One region of the Gelidimonas diazotrophica genome, then DNA from elsewhere that is predicted to be linked to it. Evidence: predicted binding sites of a transcription regulator. Region 1 holds the regulator's gene; each other region holds the start of a gene.

Region 1 (7,224 bases):
TTCATTCAACTCGCCAAAAACGGACAGCTGCACTACAAGATGTCCGGCGACAGGCTCACCCACGAGCCACTGCATGACTCTTACCAAATCGTGCAACCGGTCATCATCAACCCGGGCCAGGCACGCGCACCGATGACGATGCGCGCCGAAAGCGCAATCATCGAAGACGATAACAGCAAGGTGCATCTGCACAAGAAAGTGCAAATCGATCGCCCCGCTTCCGGCCAGAGCCAAGCCCTGCACCTAGAAACCGAATACCTGCTGCTGCTGCCCGACGAAGATGTGATGCAGTCGGACCAGCCGGTGAAAGTACTGCTGGGCCAGTCCACGCTCTCGGGCAATGGCCTATTTGCCAACAACGCCACCCGGGAATTGCGTGTATCGGGCAATGTGCGCGGCAGCTTTCCGGCATCGTCGGCGCATTGATGCTTACTGCACCGAGCCTGCGGCAACCAACCCTCTTTGATAGGAATAGCGTTATGAAACGGTTTTTTCTGATGTCCCTGACGCTGGCCGGGATGATTTTTTCGGCGGGCGCGCTGGCCGAAAAAGCCGATGCAGACAAGCCGACCAACATCGAAGCCAACCAAATGGCTTACGATGATCTCAAACAGATCAACACCTTCATCGGCAACGTGGTCTTAACGCGCGGCACGCTGCTGATGAAAGCGGGCAAGGTGGTCGTCACGACAGACCCGGCCGGCTATCAGTTCGCCACTTTGTACGGCGCACCGGGTGCAGTGGCAACCTTTCGCCAGAAGCGCGATGGCGGTCCCAACCTGTGGGTGGAAGGACAGGCAGAGCGGATCGAATACGATACCAAGGCAGAAATAGCCAAATTGTTTTCGCACGCGAAGCTGAAGCGGCTCGATGGCAGCAAGACCATCGACGAAGTCGAAGGCGAATTCATTTCCTACAACAGCGGCAGCGAATTCTTCAACGTTACCAACAGCGCCAGCGGTGCCGGCACGCCGGGCAACGGGCGCATCAAGGTGACCATCCAGCCGCGTACTGTAAAGGGCCAATAAGATGAGCCGATCCAGTATCCCAGGCAGTACCCTGAGCGTGCGCGGGCTGCAAAAAAGTTACAGCAAACGGCTGGTCGTGCGCGACATCTCGCTGGAAGTAAAAAGCGGCGAAGTGGTTGGCTTGCTAGGCCCCAACGGGGCCGGCAAGACCACATCGTTTTACATGATCGTAGGTTTGGTGCCATCGGACGCCGGCACCATTGATCTCGACGGCGTCGACATCTCGCGCCTGCCGATCCATCGCCGCGCGTTACTCGGTCTGTCTTACCTGCCGCAGGAAGCCTCGGTTTTTCGTAAACTGACGGTCGAGGACAATATCCGTGCAGTACTGGAGTTGCAAAAAGAAAATGGCAAAGCGCTCTCGAAAGCTGCCATTGAAGAACGCCTGAACAAGCTGCTGGCCGACTTGCAAATTGAAAAATTGCGCGAAAATCAGGCGCTGTCGCTTTCCGGCGGCGAACGCCGGCGGGTCGAGATCGCCCGGGCGCTGGGCACCAACCCGCGCTTCATCCTGCTCGATGAACCGTTTGCCGGGATCGATCCGATTGCCGTCATCGAGATTCAGCGCATCGTGCGTTTCCTCAAGGAGCGCGGCATCGGCGTGCTGATCACCGACCACAATGTGCGCGAAACCCTCGGCATCTGCGACCGCGCCTACATCATCAACCAGGGTGCGGTGCTGGCCAGCGGCCAGCCCGACGACATCATTGAAGATGCCTCGGTACGGCGGGTGTACCTGGGCGAACATTTCCGCATGTGAAGATAAACCACCTGATGCGACAAGTCCTTTCGGTATGAAGCAATCACTCCAGCTGCGCACTTCGCAGCATCTTGCGCTGACGCCGCAGTTGCAGCAATCGATTCGCCTGCTGCAATTGTCGACGCTGGAGCTGCACCAGGAACTGGAACAGATTCTGTGCGACAACCCGCTGCTGGAACGGCTGGACGATCCGCTCGACCATTCGGTGCGTTTGCTGGCCGATGGCGCAATCAGCACCAGCCCTGCCACCACCACAGCCTCAGCTGAAACCGATCCAGCCAGTATGCAAGACGGCAGCGCCGCCGAAGCAGATGCCGGATTCGATACGCCCGATGCACAGACGGCCGCATCGGACTGGAGTTTTGACGATGTGGCGCGCACCAGCAAAGCACCGGAAGACGACGACGGCCGGGCCCAGCTCGGCGCCCACGAATGCACTCTGCGCGAGCACCTGCTGGAGCAAGCCCATTTAAGCTTGCAGCAACAGCGCGACCGCGCGTTGCTGGAATTGCTGATCGATGCGCTCGATGACAATGGCTACCTGGAAGAATCTCTTGACGCCATCCACGCTCGCTTGCCGTCCGAACTCGATATCGAGCCGGAAGATCTGACGTTCGCGCTGGCCTTGCTGCAAAGTTTCGACCCGGCCGGGGTTGGCGCACGCAACCCGTCGGAATGTCTGGCGCTGCAGATCCGCCGCCTGCCTAAAGCACCGTTCGTTACGCGTCGCCTGGCGCTGGCCATCGTCGAACAACACCTGGCTTTGTTTGCGCAGCGCGACTTTAGCAAACTCAGAAAACTGCTCGATTGCGACGATGAGGATTTGCGCGAAGCACAGGCGCTGATCAGGCAATGCAACCCGCATCCGGGCGCCATATTCGGCAGCGGCAGTGCCGATTATGTAGTGCCCGACGTCATAGTCAGGCCCGGCAAAAATGGCTGGCAAGTCAGTTTGAACCATGAAGTCATGCCGCGCCTGCGGGTCAATGCACTGTATGCCAACATCCTTAAGCAAGACAAGGGAAGCGGCTCGATGACGTCGCAGCTGCAGGAAGCGAAGTGGCTGATCAAGAATATGCGGCAGCGTTTTGATACGATTTTGCGCGTTGCACAAGCGATAGTCGAGCGGCAACGGAATTTTTTCAGCCACGGCGCAGTCGCCATGCGGCCTCTTGTCTTGCGTGAAATTGCTGATACACTAAACCTGCACGAGAGCACAATCTCCCGCGTCACTACCCAAAAATACATGCTCACGCCGCATGGTATGTTTGAGTTGAAATACTTCTTTGGCAGCCATGTCGCCACCGAAACCGGAGGAGAAGCTTCCTCCACTGCAATCCGCGCACTCATCAAACAATTGATAGGAGCTGAAAACCAGAAAACACCACTTTCCGACAGTAAAATCGCCGACATGCTGGGCGAGCAAGGTATGGTCATCGCCCGTCGTACCGTCGCAAAATACCGCGAAGCGCTCAAAATCCCGCCTGTCAATTTGCGAAAGTCTTTGTAGTCCAGTCGTCTGAAGTCCTTGCAATGCAGTTACTGTTGCTGCATTTTGACTCTGGCCGCCCCATCAGGCCCGAAGCAGGCAGCGATAATTTCCATAGGAGTGTTTTATGAATCTCACCATCAGTGGACATCACCTCGAAGTAACCCCCGCCATTCGCGAATATGTACAATCCAAAGTCGAGCGCATTACGCGCCACTTCGATCATGTCATTGATATCGCGCTCATCCTGAGCGTTGACAATCTCCCTGAAAAAGAAAAACGGCAACGCGCTGAAATCAACCTGAATCTCAGCGGGAAAGCGCTGCACGCTGAAAGCACGGATCAAAACCTGTACGCAGCCATCGATACGATGATCGACAAGCTCGACCGCCAAATCATCAAGCACAAGGGCAAGGTACAAGACCACCCACACGATGCCATCAAGCACCGGGACGGAGAACCCGAGTTGCCGGAAGCGTCCGCGATTTCCTGAGAGGAGATACGCAGAGTCGAACAATTCGACTCGCAACAATCAAGGGCGCAAGATGCGCCCTTTTTGGTACCTGATACATCGGTTCAATCTGCTACTGTTACCCGATTGCAACTCCATTCACCATTCCAGCCAAGGCGCACTTTCACCATGACAGAACACGTTCACATTTCGACCGAAAACCAGATCGGCTGCATCACGCTGAATCGTCCCAAGGCGCTCAATTCCTTGTCGCTGGAGATGATCCGGACTCTCACTGAAACGCTGCTGGCGTGGCGCGCCGACACCGGCATCCGCGCGGTGCTGATCCGCAGCAGCAGCGAAAAAGCTTTCTGCGCGGGCGGCGATATTCGTTTCTTTTACGATGTCGGCATTGCAACGCCGCGTGGCGGCAGCGCTTTGCTGGAAGATTTTTTCACCGAAGAATATGCGCTCAACCACCTGATCCATCATTATCCGAAACCGTATATCGCGCTGATGGATGGCGTGGTGATGGGCGGCGGCATGGGCGTGGCGCAAGCCGGCCCTGCCAGCCGGCTGCGCATCGTGACCGAACGCACCAAAATGGCGATGCCGGAAGTCAATATCGGCCTGTTCCCGGATGTCGGCAGCGGCTATTTTCTGTCGCGATGTGCAGGGCAACTCGGTACCTATCTGGGCGTTACCGGCGACATCATCACCGCCGCGGACGCCTTGTATGCGGGCCTGGCCGATTTTTTCCTGCCGTCGTCGCAATTGCCGGTCTTAACAGAAATGCTCGAATCCGGCGACGATATCGAGGTGCGGACGGCCATTTGCGACTTCGCAGCCGACTTCGACAATGGCATTGCGCCCGAGGCCAGCATGCTGGCGGTTCATCGGGACGCGATCAATCGCCATTTTGCACAGGATACAGTGCCAGACATCATCAAATCGCTGTCGCAGGACCAAGCACCGTTCGCCCAAAAGACTCTGGCCCTCATGCAAAAACGTTCGCCGCTGATGATGTGCGTGACGCTGGAACAGATCCGGCGCAGCGCCGCCCTGAGCGTGGCCGAATGCCTGCGCATGGAGCGCACCATGGTGCGTCATTGCTTCGAGCAGGGCGAAGTCATCGAAGGTGTGCGGGCACTGGTGGTGGACAAGGATAACGCGCCGCAGTGGAATCCGGCCACGCTGGCTGAGGTAACGCCGGACATGATCGCCGGCTTCTTCGCGCCGGTCTGGCCGCCGCACGCGCATCCGCTGCGAAGCCTCGAATAACCGTAACTATTCAGCCCGCATCAAGAAACTTCCAAACCGAAGTGGTTTTTTGTAGGAGCGCACCCGGGCGCGGAAGCAGTCGCCTGACTGCAGCCGTTGATCGCGCCCGGGTGCGCTCCTACAACATCGTACCATTCCGCTCTTAATTGCCTTGCCGGCTGAATAGTTACGGGAAACCTTTATAAGCAGGGGGTATATTTAAAAACAGTGGATTTTCCGCATGCTATACATGCGGTATTAAAAAATACCTGGAGGTGTATTTTTTAATGCCCCAATTATCAGAGTTCTTCCACCATGAATAAACGCCGATGTTCGCGCGTTGCATAACGGTCGGTCATGCCGGCAATATAATCGGCAATTTTGCGCGCCTGCGCCTGCAAGTCGTTCTGCCCGGCAGGCAGGCGATGGTCCGGCGGCAGCAGACTCGGCTCTTCCATGAAGGCTTCAAACAGCGCGGTAATGATGTGGCGCGCCTTGGTCGTCATGCGGTTGACCAGATAATGACGGTACAGATTCTCATGCAGGAAATGCTTCATCAGGGCGGCATCCTGCCGCATCTGGTCCGAAAACGCGATCAGCGTGCCGGCGCTGCGCACCGCGTCGATCGATGCCGGTTGCGCCTGCGCGATGCGGGCCTCGGAAGTCCGGATTAAATCGACGATCAACGCATTGATCATGCGACGCACCGTTTCATAGATCGCCCGCCGCCCGCTGATGCCGGGAAATACCGCTTCGACTTCGTGCCGATGACGCGCGAACAGATCGACTTCGCCCAATTGTTCGACCGTCAGCAAGCCGGAGCGCAAGCCGTCATCGATATCGTGATTGTTATAAGCAATTGCGTCAGCCAGATCGACCAGCTGCGCCTCCAGCGACGGCTGCCTGCGGTCGATGAAACGCTGGCCGATGGCACCGAGCTTGGCCGCATTTTCCAGCGAGCAATGCTTGAGGATGCCTTCACGGGTCTCGAAGGTCAGGTTCAAGCCATCGAAAGCGCCATACCGTTGTTCCAGCGCATCGACCACGCGCAAGCTTTGCAGATTATGTTCAAAGCCGCCATAGCCCTGCATGCAGGCATTCAGCGCATCCTGTCCGGCATGGCCGAACGGCGTGTGCCCCAAGTCATGCGCAAGCGCGATGGCTTCGATCAAATCTTCGTTCAGGCGCAGATTACGCGCCACCGAGCGGGCGATTTGCGCCACTTCAAGGCTATGCGTCAAACGGGTGCGGAACAGGTCGCCTTCGTAATTGACAAAGACTTGCGTCTTGTATTCCAGACGGCGAAAGGCGGCAGAGTGGATGATGCGGTCACGGTCGCGCTGGAACTCGGTGCGCGAGGAAGGCGGCGGCTCCGCAAAACGCCGGCCTTGCGATGTGGCCGGCTGGGCTGCATAGGGAGCAAGATTGGCGTTGAGGTTCATGGGCCTGGAGTCAAATTTAATGTGATTTAATGAATTGCAGCTTGCAGCGTTGCCAGCAGAATGTCTGGCGGCACGCTCATGATAGCGGGTTTTCCGAGCGGCTTGAGGAGGATGAATTTGATCTGGCCGCCTTCGTTTTTCTTGTCGACTTCCATCAACTCCAGCCAGCGCGCCTGGCCCAGATCCGGCGCTACCGTCGGCAAACCTGCTGCCTGCACCAGAGTATTGACACGAATCTTGGTCACGTAATCGATAAAACCCAGCCGGTACGACAGATCGGCGGCCATCACCATGCCGCAACCGACCGCTTCACCGTGCAGCCACTTGCCGTAACCGAGTCCGGATTCGATCGCATGGCCGAAAGTATGGCCGAAGTTGAGAATCGCGCGCAAACCGCCCTCGCGCTCATCCTGGCGCACCACATCGGCCTTGATTTCGCAGGAACGGTGGATTGCCGCGGTAATCGCGGCAGTGTCCCGCGCCACCAGTTTGGCGATATTGCTCTCGATCCAGTCGAAGAATGGCGCATCGATGATGGCCGCCATCTTGATGATTTCGGCCAGACCGGCGGCCAATTCGCGCGCCGGCAAGGTGGCCAACGTACTGGTGTCGCTGATCACTGCCTGCGGCTGGTAAAACGCGCCAATCATGTTTTTGCCCAGCGGATGGTTGATACCGGTCTTGCCGCCGACGGCAGAATCGACCTGCGACAGCAACGTGGTTGGGACTTGAATGAAAGGTATGCCGCGCATATAACTGGCGGCCGCAAACCCGGTCAGGTCGCCGATGACGCC
Region 2 (7,224 bases), 1.8 Mb from region 1:
CCGCTGGGCTTCATGATCGGCCGTTTCACTTTCCTGTCGCGCATGTTCGGTCCCATCATCAGCTTGCTGAAACCGGTGTCGCCGCTGGCCTGGTTGCCAATCGGCTTGTTGGTATTCAAGGCGGCTGATCCGGCTGCGATCTGGTCGATTTTGATCTGCTCGATCTGGCCGATGATCATCAACACCGCCATCGGCGTGCAGCGCGTGCCGCAGGATTACATGAACGTGGCGCGGGTGCTGAATCTGTCGGAATGGAAAATCCTGACCAAAATATTGTTTCCTGCTGTGTTGCCGCACATGCTCACCGGCGTGCGTCTTGCCATCGGCACCGCCTGGCTGGTCATCGTCGCAGCGGAAATGCTGACCGGCGGCGTCGGCATCGGATTCTGGATCTGGGATGAATGGAATAACCTGAACGTGGCGCACATCATCATCGCCATCGTCGTCATCGGCGTGGTCGGTTTGATTCTGGAACAGGCGCTGGTCGCGGTCGCGAAGGCATTCACTTTTGAAGATAGCGGCAACTGATCGCTGTAAAGAAAAATAAGGAAAAATAAGGAAAAATCATGGAAAACCAAGATCACAAGTTCATTGATGTGCAGCACGCTGAAATGGTATTCCACACCAGGAAGGATAATTTTCACGCATTGCACGACATCAACCTGAGCATTCGGAAAGGCGAATTCGTCACCCTGATCGGTCATTCCGGTTGCGGAAAATCGACTCTGCTGAACCTGCTCGCGGGTTTGACGACGGCCACCGGCGGCGTACTTATTTGCGCCAACCGGGAAATCGCCGGCCCCTCGCCGGAGCGCGGCGTGGTATTCCAGAACCACTCGCTGCTGCCGTGGCTGACGTGCTTTGAAAACGTCTATCTGGCAGTCGAACGCGTTTTCGGCGCTGCCGAATCGAAAGCAAAACTCAAGGAGCGCACCAAGGCTGCGCTGGAAATGGTCGGCCTGACCCACGCCGAAACCAAGCGCCCCAACGAGATCTCCGGCGGCATGAAGCAGCGCGTCGGCATCGCCCGCGCGTTGTCGATGGAGCCGAAAGTGTTGCTGCTGGATGAACCGTTCGGCGCGCTGGATGCCTTGACCCGCGCCCATCTGCAAGACGAGTTGCTGAAAATCGTCGCGAAAACCCAATCGACGGTGGTGATGGTCACGCACGATGTGGATGAGGCCGTGTTGCTGTCGGACCGGATCGTGATGATGACCAACGGCCCGGCGGCCACCATCGGCGAAATTCTGACCGTGCGGCTGGCGCGACCGCGCGAGCGCGTCGCCCTGGCGCAGAATGCCTTGTACAGCGAATACCGGACCTCGGTGCTGGAGTTTTTGTATCACCGCCAGGCGCATCCGGCGGAGAAAGAAGTGGCTTAATCGTGGGTAGATACTCTTAGGACTTACGCAATCCCAGAAACGTAGGTCGGAAAAGCGCAGCGCCTTCCGACAATCAGACGCAACGTCGGAAGGCGCTGCGCTTTTCCGACCTACAGTTCTCAGCGAATCACAATCAAATACAGCATCAATATATTCAAAATAATGGCGGTAATGGCGAGGGTGCGCCAGACGGAAACCGGGTCGCGGGTTGCCAGCGGCAGGGTGCCGGCGGTGGTCAGCGGACGCGTTGCACCGCGTTCCAGTGCCAGCAGGAATTCTTCCGCAGTCTCGAAACGGCTGCTGGTGTCTTTGGCCAGCGCCTTCAGCAACACGTTTTCCAACCACAACGGGATGTCGGGCCGGTAACGGCTCGGCGCTACCGGCTCGCCGAAGCGCGGGTGCTGGAACGGTTCGATCTCGCCGTACGGGTAATGCCGGGTCAGCAGGTAATACAGCGTCACGCCGACCGCGTACACATCGGTCTGGCGCGATGGCGGCGCATTGTCGAATTGTTCCGGCGCCAGAAAAGACGGGGTGCCGGCTTGCGGCGCTGGATTGCCTTGTTCGGCTTCGAATCCGGATTGCGCCACGCCCAGGTCCAGCACACGCAATTCGCCATCGTCGCCCAGATGCACATTGGCCGGTTTGATGTCGCGATGGAGGATGCTGCGCCGGTGCAGCGCGCCGATTGCGCGCACCAGTTGCTCGCCGTGGCGGACGACTTCCGGCACCGTGAAGTGCTGGCCGGCATCGAGGCACTGTTGCAGGTTATTGCCGGCATGCCAGGTGCAGAGGTAATACAAGGCGGTTTTGCGTTGCGGCGTGATGACCTGCGGGAAAAAGCGTGCGACCGCCCGTTTTGCCAGCCATTCCTCGTGCGCGAAAGCCGAGCGTTCCTGTTCGTCATTGGCGTGGTCGGGGTGCAGCGTCTTGAGCACCAGCTTGCGCTGCGTGGCCGGATCGAGCACGCGATACAACAGCGTCGCTTGCGACGCATGGATCATTTCTTCAACCAGGTAGCCGTCGATGCTCTGGCCCGCTTTCAGCCTGGGCGGCAGCGGCAAATCGCGCGAGATCGCGACCGCATCGCGCAAGTTTTTTTGCGGCAGCGCATCGACCCGCAATATCAAGGCGCTCAGATTATCTTGCGAGCCGGCTGCCAGCGCCGTATCCAGCAAAGCCTGGCTGGCGTGTTCGATACTGCCGCGGCCCTGCGCCGCCTCGGACAAGACGGCGGTCAGGTCGTATTCCGTGATCGAGGCCCAGACGCCGTCGCTGGCCAGCAGAAACACATCGCGCTGTTGCAGTTCGCCCATGCCGTGGTCGATTGCAAGCCGGGAGTCGAGGCCGATTGCACGCGTGAGCACATGCTGCATTTCGGGCCGGTCCCAGACATGGTCGGTGGTCAGCCGGGACAGTACGCCGCCGCGTAGCAAGTACAAGCGGGTGTCGCCGACATGGGCAAAATAGTAAAACCGGCCGCGCAGCACGATGGCAGTCAGCGTGGTCGCCATGCCGGCCAGTTCCGCCCGAATCGAACCTTGTTGCTGGACCCAGCTGTTGGTGGCCTTGATCACGCGCTCCAGCGCTTGCGTCACCGGCCAGGTATCGGGCGTGGCGTAATAATCGGCCAGCAAACCACGCACCGCGTATTCCGACGCTTCGCGTCCGCCTTCATTGCCGGATACGCCGTCCGCGATAGCGGCCAGCATGCCTTTGGTCGACAGTTCCGGCTCGTTGGGCGTGACCATGCCGAGAAAATCCTCATTGCGTTCGCGTTTCCCAGCGGATGTGGCGTGGCTGGCGGCGATGATCAGTGGCATGGTGTTGTCTCAGTCGGTAATCAAATTCTGTCCACGAAAGACACGAACAAATTCATGGACAATGAATTTGTAAAAACAGTGAGTATATGTATTTTCATGGCATTTTACGCATATTTTTATTGTTGATATAAAATATACTCCATTAAATTCTAAGAAAGAGCCAGGCGCTCGTTCAGCGTGCGAACCGCGTCTGTGCTATCCAAGTGCGCCCTTTTTCGTGGCTTTCGTGCTTTTCGTGGACCATGCTTTTCCGCATTTCCCTCATCATCAAATCTTGGCCGCTGTCATCGCCGCGCTACCCCAAGTGGTGCGCCAGCGGGTCTTGACCATCGACAAGCCGAGCAACGCGACTATCGCCAGCCCTGCAAAGATGGAAAGTCCCAGCTGATAGCTGCCCGTCAATTGCTTCGAATAACCGAGGCTGGATGCCAGGTAAAAGCCGCCGATGCCACCCGCCATGCCGACCAGGCCGGTCATCACGCCGATTTCCTTGCGAAAGCGTTGCGGCACCAGTTGGAATACCGCGCCGTTGCCGGTGCCCAGCGCCAGCATTGCCAGCGTAAACACGATGACGGCCGCGACCGCAGACGGCAGGCCGAAGCTGGCGATCAGCAGAAAACTTGCGGCCAGCACATACATGATCGACAAGGCCTTGATGCCGCCAATCCGGTCGGCCAGACGGCCGCCCATCGGCCGCACCAGCGAGCCGGCGAATACGCAGGCGGCGGTGAAATAGCCGGCAGCCACCGGTGACAAGCCGTATTGGCTGTTGAAGTAAATGGCGAGCGACGATGCCAGGCCGGAGAAGCCGCCAAAGGTGACGCTGTAAAAGAACATGAACCACCATGCATCCTTGTCTTTCAGGATGTGCAAATACTCGACCAGCGACTTCGCCGGTGGTGCCGACGGGGCGTCTTTGGCGTATGTCATATACACCACCAATGCCACGCTCAAAGGAATCAGGGCCAGGCCAAACACGTTTTGCCAGCCATAGGCGATCGCCAGTGACGGCGCAAATAATGCCGCAAACGCGGTGCCGGAGTTGCCGGCACCGGCGATGCCGAGCGCGGTGCCCTGATGCTCCGGCGGATACCAGCGTGATGCCAGCGGCAGCGCCACCGCGAAAGCCGCGCCGGCCACGCCCAGAATGACGCCCAATGTCAGCAAGCTTTGGTAACTTCCCAAGTTGCCCAACCACGCCCAAGTCAGCCCGGCGATCACGATCAGTTGGCCGATCAGTCCGGCTTTTTTGGGTTTCAGATGGTCCACCAGAACGCCCATCACGATACGCAACAAAGCGCCCGCCAATAAAGGCGTGGCGACCATCATGCCTTTTTGTGCGTCTGACAGGCCCAGGTCCTTGGCAATCAGGATCGCGAGCGGGCCGAGCAAAACCCAGACCATGAAGCTGAGGTCGAAGTAAAAGAAGGCGGAAAGCAGCGTCGGGGTATGTCCCGTTTTCCAGAACGATGTTTTTTGCATGATGACTCCTGATATGAATACGCGTCATTAATGCAAGCGCCATGCCATACGCCTGCGTGATGCCTGCACACTTGCCGGCACAACTTGATATGGCGTAAATCGGATAAGGGTTATTTTTGTGCGTTGCACTATTTCAGTGTGATTGCGTGCGGTAAATGCCCTTTAAGGGTGCAAATCTGGATTTCGCCACGGCCATGCACCACAAAACGCACTGGCATCAATTTTGCTCAAGTAAAGCCAACAGACATTTATTTGGGGACCGTGATGAAGAAGTTGAAACTGGTAATGGTGGGTAACGGCATGGCAGGCGTGCGTACGCTCGAAGAGCTGCGCAAGATCGCTCCCGATATTTATGACATCACCGTGTTCGGTGCGGAACCTTATGCCAATTACAACCGCATCCTGTTGTCGCCGGTGCTGGCCGGCGAGCAAACCGTACAGGACATCATGTTGAACGATGTCGATTGGTATGTGGAAAACGACATCACGCTGCATCTGGGCAAAAAGATTATCAAGATCGATCGCCTCAAGCGTCAGGTGATTGCGGAAGACGGCACCGTCGCCGAATATGACCGCTTGTTGCTGGCGACCGGCTCGAATCCATTCATGCTGCCGGTGCCGGGCAAGGACTTGGAAGGCGTGATCGCCTATCGCGACATCGCCGACACCAACGCGATGATAGCCGCGGCGACCAAGTACAAACATGCGATCGTCATCGGTGGCGGCTTGCTCGGTCTGGAAGCGGCCAACGGCTTGAAACTGCGCGGCATGGATGTCACCGTAGTCCATTTGCCGAAATGGCTGATGGAGCGTCAACTGGATGAAGTCGCGGGCAAGATGCTGCAGAAATCGCTGGAAGATCGCGGCCTGCATTTCCTGCTGGGGAAAAACACCGAGGTTATTATCGGCGACGAAGATGGTGGAAAAAGCGGTCATGTAAGAGCGATTCGTTTCACAGACGGACTGGAAATTCCGGCGCAATTGATCGTGATGGCAGTCGGCATCCGTCCCAACACCGCGCTGGCTGAATCGGCCGGCATTTATTGCAATCGCGGCATCGTCGTCAATGACACGATGCAGACCTATGACCCGCGCATTTATTCGGTCGGCGAGTGCGTCAACCACCGTGGCAATGTGTATGGGCTGGTCGCGCCGTTGTTCGACATGGCTAAAGTTTGCGCCAATCATTTGGCCAATTTCGGCATTGGCCGTTATCAGGGTTCGGTCACCTCGACCAAGCTGAAAGTTACCGGCATCGATCTGTTCTCGGCCGGCGATTTTACCGGCGGTGCAGGCACCGAAGAAATCATCCTGTCGGACCCGATAGGCGGCGTCTACAAGAAACTGGTGCTGAAGGACGACAAGCTGATCGGCGCCTGCCTGTACGGCGATACGGTGGACGGCAGCTGGTACTTCAAGCTGCTGCGTGAAAGCCGGGCGATTGCCGAAATTCGCGACAGCCTGATGTTCGGCGAATCGAACACCGGCGACGCCGGTCATGAAGGTTTCACCAAGGCCGCATCGATGCCGGACAGTGCCGAAGTGTGCGGCTGCAACGGCGTGTGCAAGGGCACCATCGTCAAGGCGATCAAGGAGCACGGCTTGTTCACGCTGGAAGATGTGCGCAAGCACACCAAGGCATCGGCTTCGTGCGGCTCCTGCACCGGTCTGGTCGAGCAGATCATCATGTCCACCGTCGGCGCCGATTATTCCGTTTCCAGCAAGGCCAAGCCGCTGTGCGATTGCACCGATCACACCCATCAGGAAGTGCGCGATGCGATCAGGGTCGAGAAATTCCTGAGCATCGCCCAGACCATGGAAATGATGGCCTGGCGCACGCCCAACGGCTGTACCAAATGCCGTCCTGCGATCAACTATTACGTGCTGTCAACCTGGCCGCACGAAGCCCGTGACGATCCGCAATCGCGCTATATCAATGAACGCGCGCACGCCAACATCCAGAAAGACGGCACGTACTCGGTCATCCCGCGCATGTGGGGCGGCGTGACCAACGCATCCGATCTGCGCCGCATCGCCGACGTGGCCGACAAATACCAAATTCCGACCATCAAGGTCACCGGCGGCCAGCGCATCGATTTGCTCGGCGTGAAAAAAGCGGATTTGCCGGGCGTCTGGAAAGACCTTGGGATGCCGTGCGGCCATGCGTATGCGAAGGCATTGCGTACCGTGAAGACGTGTGTCGGCAGCGAATGGTGCCGTTTCGGTACCCAGGATTCGACTTTGATGGGGCAGCAACTGGAGCGTGAATTGTGGAAGATGTACGCGCCGCATAAGGTCAAGATCGCGGTCTCCGGTTGCCCACGCAATTGCGCCGAATCCGGCATCAAGGACGTCGGCGTGATCGGTGTCGATTCCGGATGGGAAATTTATGTCGGCGGCAATGGCGGCATCAAAACTGAAGTCGCGCAATTCTTCGTCAAGGTCAAGACCCATGCGGAAGTGCTGGAATATGCGGGCGCTTTCCTGCAGCTATACCGCGAAGAAGGCTGGTATCTGGAGCGTACCGTCCATTATCT
Region 3 (7,224 bases), 860 kb from region 1:
CGAACCAGTCGAGCATGGAACGGTTGCAGCCGCTGCCCGGACCGCCATGCAGCACCACGCTGGCCGGTCCGGACGCATTCCCGTGCTCGGAAAAATAGACGGCGTGGCCATTGTCAACCGGCAAATATCCTTGACGCAAAAGTGCGGGTGCGGGCTGCGGCATGGAAATTGCGTTTAGGTGATTGATTGTTGGCATTGTCATCGATACGATTCGGTCATGGCAGTGCGGTAATCACAAATCATACCTACACTTTATAACACCTGGAGATCATCATGAAATGGAGCAAACCGGCCTTTAACGATCTGCGTTTTGGCTTTGAAATTACCATGTACATTGCCAATCGCTGATTTAAAGGAATTGTCCCTGTGCGGCGTCTGATGCTATTTCAAGCGCTATTTCAAACTCAAGCGCCGCACTCAATATAGCCATTGTGGCCAGATCATGAAAATCATCGTATTGGGTTCTTCCGCAGGCGGCGGCTTCCCGCAATGGAATTGCAATTGCGCCAATTGCGATGGAATGCGCCGCGGCACCTTGAATGCCAGAGCACGAACGCAATCATCCATCGCGGTTTCTGCTGATGGCGAGAATTGGGTGTTGATCAATGCTTCGCCCGATATCCTGACCCAAATCCGCGCCACGCCGGCGCTCCAACCTTGCCGCCAGTCTCGCGACACCGGCATTGCCGCGGTGTTGCTGATGGACGCACAGGTGGATCACACGACCGGCCTGTTGATGCTGCGAGAAGGCAAGCCGATTCCGCTGTATTGCACCGCATCGGTGTGGGACGACCTGAGCACCGGTCTGCCTTTGGTCCCGGTGTTGTCCTATTACTGCGGCGTGCAATGGCATCCGCTGCCCATCAGGCAAGGCCGTATGGAAGCAATCGAATTGCCGGGTATCGATGGCATTCGGTTTACAGCGCTGGCGCTGTCGAGCAAGGCTCCGCCATATTCGCCGCATCGGGAAAATCCGCATCCTGGCGACAACATCGGTCTGATCATCGAAAATCGGGCGACCGGCAAGAAAGTATTTTATGCCCCCGGTCTGGGTGAAATCGAGCCGCAAGTCGAAGCGGCAATGCGCAGTGCGGATTGCCTGTTGGTGGACGGCACCTTCTGGAGCGTCGATGAAATGATCCAGCACGGCTTTTCCACCAAATTTGCTGCCGACATGGGGCATATGGCGCAATCCGGCCCGGGCGGGATGATCGAATGCCTGGACCGCATGGATGCTGCCCGAAAGATCCTGATTCACATCAACAATACCAATCCGATCCTCGATGAGGATTCGGAACAACACGCGACGCTGCTGCGGCATGGCATCGAAATCGCCCACGACGGAATGGAAATCACGCTATGAACGCCGCTATCAACGTCATGCAGCAAGCAGCAACGCGCATCGATCTGCCCTGGGACAGGGAACAGTTCAAGAGCCAGTTGTTGGCGCAGGAAATTCACTACCATATCCATCACCCATTCAACATCCGGATGAATAACGGCCAGCTAAGCCCGGAGCAGATTCGCGGTTGGGTCGCCAACCGCTTTTATTATCAGATCAATATTCCGCAAAAAGACGGCGCGATCCTCGCCAACTGCCCGGATCGGGAAACCCGCCGCAAATGGATTTTGCGCATCCATGATCATGACGGCTGGGAAGACAATGCCGGCGGGATCGAGGCGTGGGCGCGCTTAGGTGAGGCGGTCGGCATTCCGCGCAGTGAACTGTGGTCTTTGTGCCACGTGGTGCCGGGGGTGCGTTTCGCGGTCGATGCGTATGTCAATTTCGCCCGCCAATCGCCGTGGCAGGAAGGCGTGTGTTCATCGTTGACCGAGATGTTCGCACCCAAGATCCATAAGGAACGTTTGGCCAACTGGCCCACGCTGTATCCGTGGATAGAAGAGCAGGGGCTGCAATACTTTCGCAGCCGGATTTCGCTCGCCGAGCGTGATGTGGTGCATGGCTTGCAAGTCACGCTAGACCATTTCACCACACGCATGCAGCAGCAGCGCGCACTGGAGATTTTGCAATTCAAGCTCGACGTGCTGTGGTCGATGATGGATGCGATCGAACTGGCCTATTCCGCGCGCATTTAAGGACGCAACATGGATAGATCGACCGAGTTGCCCAAACTATCAAGACTGTTCCGTCTGCAATGGGAACAGGTGCAGGATGCCTATGTGCTGCTGTATCCGGAAGGAATGGTCAAGCTGAATCAAAGCGCAGCGGAAATCCTCAAGCGCTGTGATGGCAGCAACGCGGTTGCGACCATCGTAGCCGATCTTGAGCAAGCGTTTGCAGTCAGTAATCTGGATGATGAAGTGCAGGATTTTCTGAAGGAAGCATATGCGCGCGGCTGGCTTGTCTGAACACGTCACCACTATCGAGCAGGATCAGCCGGCTGGCATCGCGCCACCGCTGTGGCTACTGGCCGAACTGACCTATAGATGTCCGTTGCATTGCATCTTTTGCTACAACCCGGTCAACTATGCGCAGAACCGCAATGAGCTGAGCACCGCGCAATGGATCGACGTGATGCGGCAGGCGCGCGCACTAGGCGCGGCGCAACTGGGGTTTTCCGGCGGTGAACCGCTGCTGCGCGAGGACCTGGAAGACTTGGTTGCCGAAGGCTACCGGCTCGGTTATTACACCAACCTGATCACCTCTGGGGTTGGCTTGACGGAAGACCGGATTGCGCGGCTGCGGGATGCCGGTCTCGATCATATCCAGCTATCGTTCCAGGATTCCAGCAAGGAAATGAACGACTTCCTGACCAGCACCAAAACCTTCGATCTGAAGTCGCGGGTCGCCAAGCTGATCAAGCAATATGACTATCCGATGGTGCTCAACGTGGTGCTGCATCGCTACAATCTGGATCACATCGACCGCATCATTCAGATGGCGCTCGACATGGGCGTCGAATATCTGGAGCTGGCCAATACCCAATATTACGGCTGGGGCCTGGTCAATCGGGCGCACTTGTTGCCCTCGCATGCACAGCTCAAACATGCGGAAGCCATCGTCAACGCCTATCGCGCCAAGGTTGGCAACAAGATCCGTATCTTGTTTGTGGTGCCGGATTATTTTGAAGAACGGCCGAAAGCCTGCATGAATGGCTGGGGCGCGGTATTTCTGGCCATTGCCGCTGACGGCACCGCGCTGCCCTGCCATGCGGCAAAATCGCTGCCGGGCATTGATTTCCCGCATGTGACGCAACACAGCATCCGCGACATCTGGTACCACAGCGATGCCTTCAACAAATATCGTGGCGATGCCTGGATGAAGGAGCCTTGCAAAACCTGCCCGGAGAAAACGAAAGATTTCGGCGGCTGTCGCTGCCAGGCGCTTGCGCTTACCGGCGACGCCACCAACGCCGACCCGGTGTGCAGCAAATCGCCGCAGCACGCACAGCTACAGCAAATCGTCCAGCAGGCGCAGCAGGCACAAAATGGCAACGCGCAATCAAACAGCCAGCCCATCCTGTTTCGCACCGACGCGAATTCCATCAAGCTATCAGCCAAGAATCAGTAGCAACCTGACCGCGTCGTTACCGGAGAGCAGCACGGTTTGCCAATGTGCTGATTTAGATCATACTGCTCTAGTGTATTTTAAAAATTTCATTAAAATAATTCGGAAATAAGTATGTTTTTTAACATACTCCAGTAAAAAATCGGCGATCATTCCCCGAGGTAATGCCATTTGCCTGTAGGTGCGAATTTATTCGCATTCTTCACCATTCTATGCGAACTAATGCGAATAAATCAGCATACAAGGGTGGGTGAAGCCATCATGTAGGTTCGATATGCGATGGGTTTCACCCATCCTACGGCCGTGCGTAAGCCCGGATATAAAAAAACTGACGACCGCAGCCGTCAGTAAAAATGACTCCAGGCAAGCAGGGAGACAAGCTGCTGCCGACTACCGGAGTCAAGCGCTCGCAATCTACCGATCGGGTCCTTATTTGGAAGCGAGTTTGAAAACCCAAACGCTGCCGCCCTGTTCCAGATAATTCACTTTTTTAGCCACTTCGCCACCCCACAGCGGCACTGCGCCGCCCCAGCCCGAGACGACGGCGACATACTGCGTATCGCCTTCCTGCCAGGTTACCGGCGGCGCCACGACGCCGGAGCCGGTCTGGAATTTCCACAGTTCCTTGCCGGTCTTGGCATCCACCGCTTTCAGGAAGCCCTCGGGCGTGCCGTAAAATACCAGGCCGCCGGCGGTGGTCATCACGCCACCCCACAAAGGCGCGTTATTCTTGACTTCCCACACGATTTTGCCGGTCTTGGGGTCCACTGCGCGCATCGCGCCGATGTAATCGTCAAAGTTGGGTTTGATGGTAAAGCCGGCGCCGAGGTACGCTGCGCCTTTTTTGTACGAGATCGGCTCATTCCAGATATCCATGCCCCATTCATTGGACGGCACATAGAATAGTTTGGTCTGCGGGCTGTATGCCATCGGCATCTGATTCTTGGCACCCAAAAATCCGGGCGCTGCAAATGCGGTTTTCCCTTTCTTGCCTTCCTCGCCTTTGGTCGGGTCGCCAGGGCGGCCGGCAGGAATTAAATTTGGTCGTCCTGTTTTAAGGTCGATGCCGCTGGCCCAGGTGATTTTCTTGACAAACGGGAAGGCATTTTCAAGCTTGCCGTTTTTTGCATCCACTACATAGAAAAAGCCGTTGCGGTCAGCCTTGCCGCCGAAACGTTTGCCATCCATGTCGAAGGTGACGAACTCGTTGACGCCGTCATAGTCCCAGCCATCGTGCGGCGTGCTTTGATAACTCCACTTGATTTTGCCGGTGTCCACATCCAGCGCTACGGTGGACGACGAGTACAGGTTATCGCCGGGGCGTAAATGACTGTTCCAGGGTGCCGGATTGCCGGTGCCAAAATAGGCCAGGCCGGTCGATGCATCGTAGGTGCCGCCGAGCCAGGTTGCTGCGCCACCGGTTTTCCATAAATCGCCAGGCCAGGTCTTGTTGACGGTGCCGCTAATACCGTTTTCAATTCCTTTGCCGTCCTTGTCGTACTTGTAGCCCATGTGTCCTTCCACCATAGGCCGCATCCAGACCAGTTCGCCGGTGCGCGGATTGCGCGCTTCAACCCGGCCGACTATGCCGAATTCGCCGCCGGAGACGCCGGTGAGCAACAATCCCTTGGCAATCAACGGCGCTGCCGTCATCGAATAACCGGCTGCATAATCGTCTATCTTCTCTTTCCAGACGACTTTGCCGGTGTTTTGGTCAAGCGCTACCAGTTGCGCATCGAGCGTGCCGAAAATCACCAGGTTGTCATACAGTGCGGCGCCGCGATTGACCACATCGCAACAAGGCATGATGCCTTCGGGCAAGCGGTGTTCATACTTCCATAGCTTGGCGCCGGTTTTCAGATCCAGCGCATAAATGCGCGAATAGGAGCCGGTCACGAACATCTTGCCATCGTGAATCAGCGGCTGCGATTCTTGCCCGCGCTGCTTCTCGCCACCGAATGAAAATGCCCAGGCAGGCGTCAATTTGTTGACAGTCTTGGTGTTGACCTGGGTCAGTTTGGAAAAGCGCTGTCCCTGTTGCCCCATTCCCCACGACAAGACGCTGCCGTCTGAATTTTTTTCTATCATTGCATCCGTTACGCCCGCTGCATGCGCAGCGGATGCACTAGTCAGCGCAATGCCCACCATTAACCCTAATAATTTTATATGCACAACAATCTCCTCTTGAAATGACAGACGAACCAATTATGTGAAGCACATAACGGCAGGGAGATAGGCAAAGTACGTGCCATCGGATAATCACCTTGAAAAACCTGTTTTCCAGCCATTCGCAGGCAGAAAGCAGGCTGACATCGCGCGTCCAGTCAATCGCTTGTATCCGTACATTTTTGATTGCAGCGTCCAACATTGGGTCAATTTGAAACAGTCATTCTTGCACTGTTCAAAAAACAACCACTTTCAGCAAAATCAGGCGCGACAGATCGATGTGTTCACCTAGGCCGCTAGAGCGTTGGCACCCTAAGTGATGCGCCATTGCAGGGCTTGCTGCGCGAAAAACCAGGCTGGCATGGCGCTTGCAATAGCAGGTATGTGCACGACGCACTTGTGGCAAAGACCAATCGACATAATCACTTAAGAAAGAGGACGACATGAATCTCGCAGACATCAGCAAATTAGGCGTCAAGAACCCATTCAAACAACGCTACGACAATTTCATCGGCGGCAAATTCGTGCCGCCGGTCAAGGGTGAATACTTCGCCAATATCACACCGATTACCGGCCAGCCATTCTGCGAAATCGCACGCTCCACCGCAGAAGACGTCGAACTGGCGCTGGATGCAGCCCATGCCGCCAAAGATGCCTGGGCCAAAATTTCGCCAGCCGACCGCGCCAATATCCTGAACAAAGTCGCCGATCGGATCGAAGCCAATCTGGAATTGATCGCTACTGCCGAAACCATCGACAACGGCAAGCCGATTCGCGAAACCATGAATGTCGATATCCCGCTGGCGATTGACCATTTCCGCTACTTTGCCGGTTGCATCCGCGCTCAGGAAGGCAGCGTTTCGCAGATCGATTCCGAAACCTATGCGTATCACTTCCATGAGCCGCTCGGCGTGGTCGGTCAGATCATTCCGTGGAATTTCCCAATTCTGATGGCGGTCTGGAAACTGGCGCCTGCACTGGCTGCCGGCAACTGCGTGGTGATGAAGCCAGCCGAACAAACGCCGGCATCCATCCTGGTTCTGATGGAACTGATCCAGGATCTGCTGCCAGCCGGTGTGGTGAACATCGTCAATGGCTTTGGCCTGGAAGCCGGCAAACCGCTGGCCTCCAGCAAACGCATCGCCAAAATAGCCTTTACCGGCGAGACCGGCACCGGCCGCCTGATCATGCAATACGCGGCGCAAAATCTAATTCCGGTAAGCCTGGAGCTGGGCGGCAAATCGCCCAACATCTTCTTTGCCGATGTGATGGATCAAGACGATGATTTCTTCGACAAATGCCTGGAAGGTTTCGCGATGTTTGCGGTGAACCAGGGTGAAGTTTGCACCTGCCCATCGCGGGTATTGATCCAGGAATCGATCTATGAAAAATTCATGGAACGTGCGTTAAAACGCGTGGCTGCCATCAAGCAAGGCAATCCGCTCGATGCAACTACGATGATGGGCGCTCAGACTTCGCAAGAGCAGATGGATAAGATCATGTCCTACATGGACATCGGCACCCAGGAA

Evidence for each region. Region 1 encodes sigma-54, which starts transcription at its own class of promoters, with help from an activator protein. Its sites were predicted from a motif close to TGGCANGNAANCTGCTTT; they were not measured.
Region 2: nirB (nitrite reductase large subunit NirB) is a predicted target of sigma-54. The motif match lies at 4,900-4,917, and genes of this name have one in related genera.
Region 3: KGFNPO_RS15130 (PQQ-dependent methanol/ethanol family dehydrogenase) is a predicted target of sigma-54. The motif match lies at 5,763-5,780, and genes of this name have one in related genera.

The regions. Positions count from the first base shown of each region.
Region 1 is NZ_CM146349.1:278,655-285,878, reverse strand. It holds gene lptC (LPS export ABC transporter periplasmic protein LptC) at 1-426, shown strand, start outside; gene lptA (lipopolysaccharide transport periplasmic protein LptA) at 480-1,028, shown strand; gene lptB (LPS export ABC transporter ATP-binding protein) at 1,030-1,788, shown strand; gene KGFNPO_RS01375 (RNA polymerase factor sigma-54) at 1,823-3,298, shown strand; gene hpf (ribosome hibernation-promoting factor, HPF/YfiA family) at 3,405-3,770, shown strand; gene KGFNPO_RS01365 (enoyl-CoA hydratase/isomerase family protein) at 3,918-5,009, shown strand; gene KGFNPO_RS01360 (deoxyguanosinetriphosphate triphosphohydrolase) at 5,288-6,430, opposite strand; gene aroKB (bifunctional shikimate kinase/3-dehydroquinate synthase AroKB) at 6,457-7,224, opposite strand, start outside.
Region 2 is NZ_CM146349.1:2,321,038-2,328,261, reverse strand. It holds gene ntrB (nitrate ABC transporter permease) at 1-528, shown strand, start outside; gene KGFNPO_RS10810 (ABC transporter ATP-binding protein) at 567-1,382, shown strand; gene KGFNPO_RS10805 (protein kinase domain-containing protein) at 1,502-3,205, opposite strand; gene KGFNPO_RS10800 (nitrate/nitrite transporter) at 3,473-4,687, opposite strand; gene nirB (nitrite reductase large subunit NirB) at 4,952-7,224, shown strand, end outside.
Region 3 is NZ_CM146349.1:3,250,085-3,257,308, reverse strand. It holds gene KGFNPO_RS15160 (alpha/beta fold hydrolase) at 1-163, opposite strand, end outside; gene pqqA (pyrroloquinoline quinone precursor peptide PqqA) at 274-348, shown strand; gene pqqB (pyrroloquinoline quinone biosynthesis protein PqqB) at 443-1,363, shown strand; gene pqqC (pyrroloquinoline-quinone synthase PqqC) at 1,360-2,097, shown strand; gene pqqD (pyrroloquinoline quinone biosynthesis peptide chaperone PqqD) at 2,107-2,370, shown strand; gene pqqE (pyrroloquinoline quinone biosynthesis protein PqqE) at 2,348-3,532, shown strand; gene KGFNPO_RS15130 (PQQ-dependent methanol/ethanol family dehydrogenase) at 3,959-5,677, opposite strand; gene adh (aldehyde dehydrogenase) at 6,139-7,224, shown strand, end outside.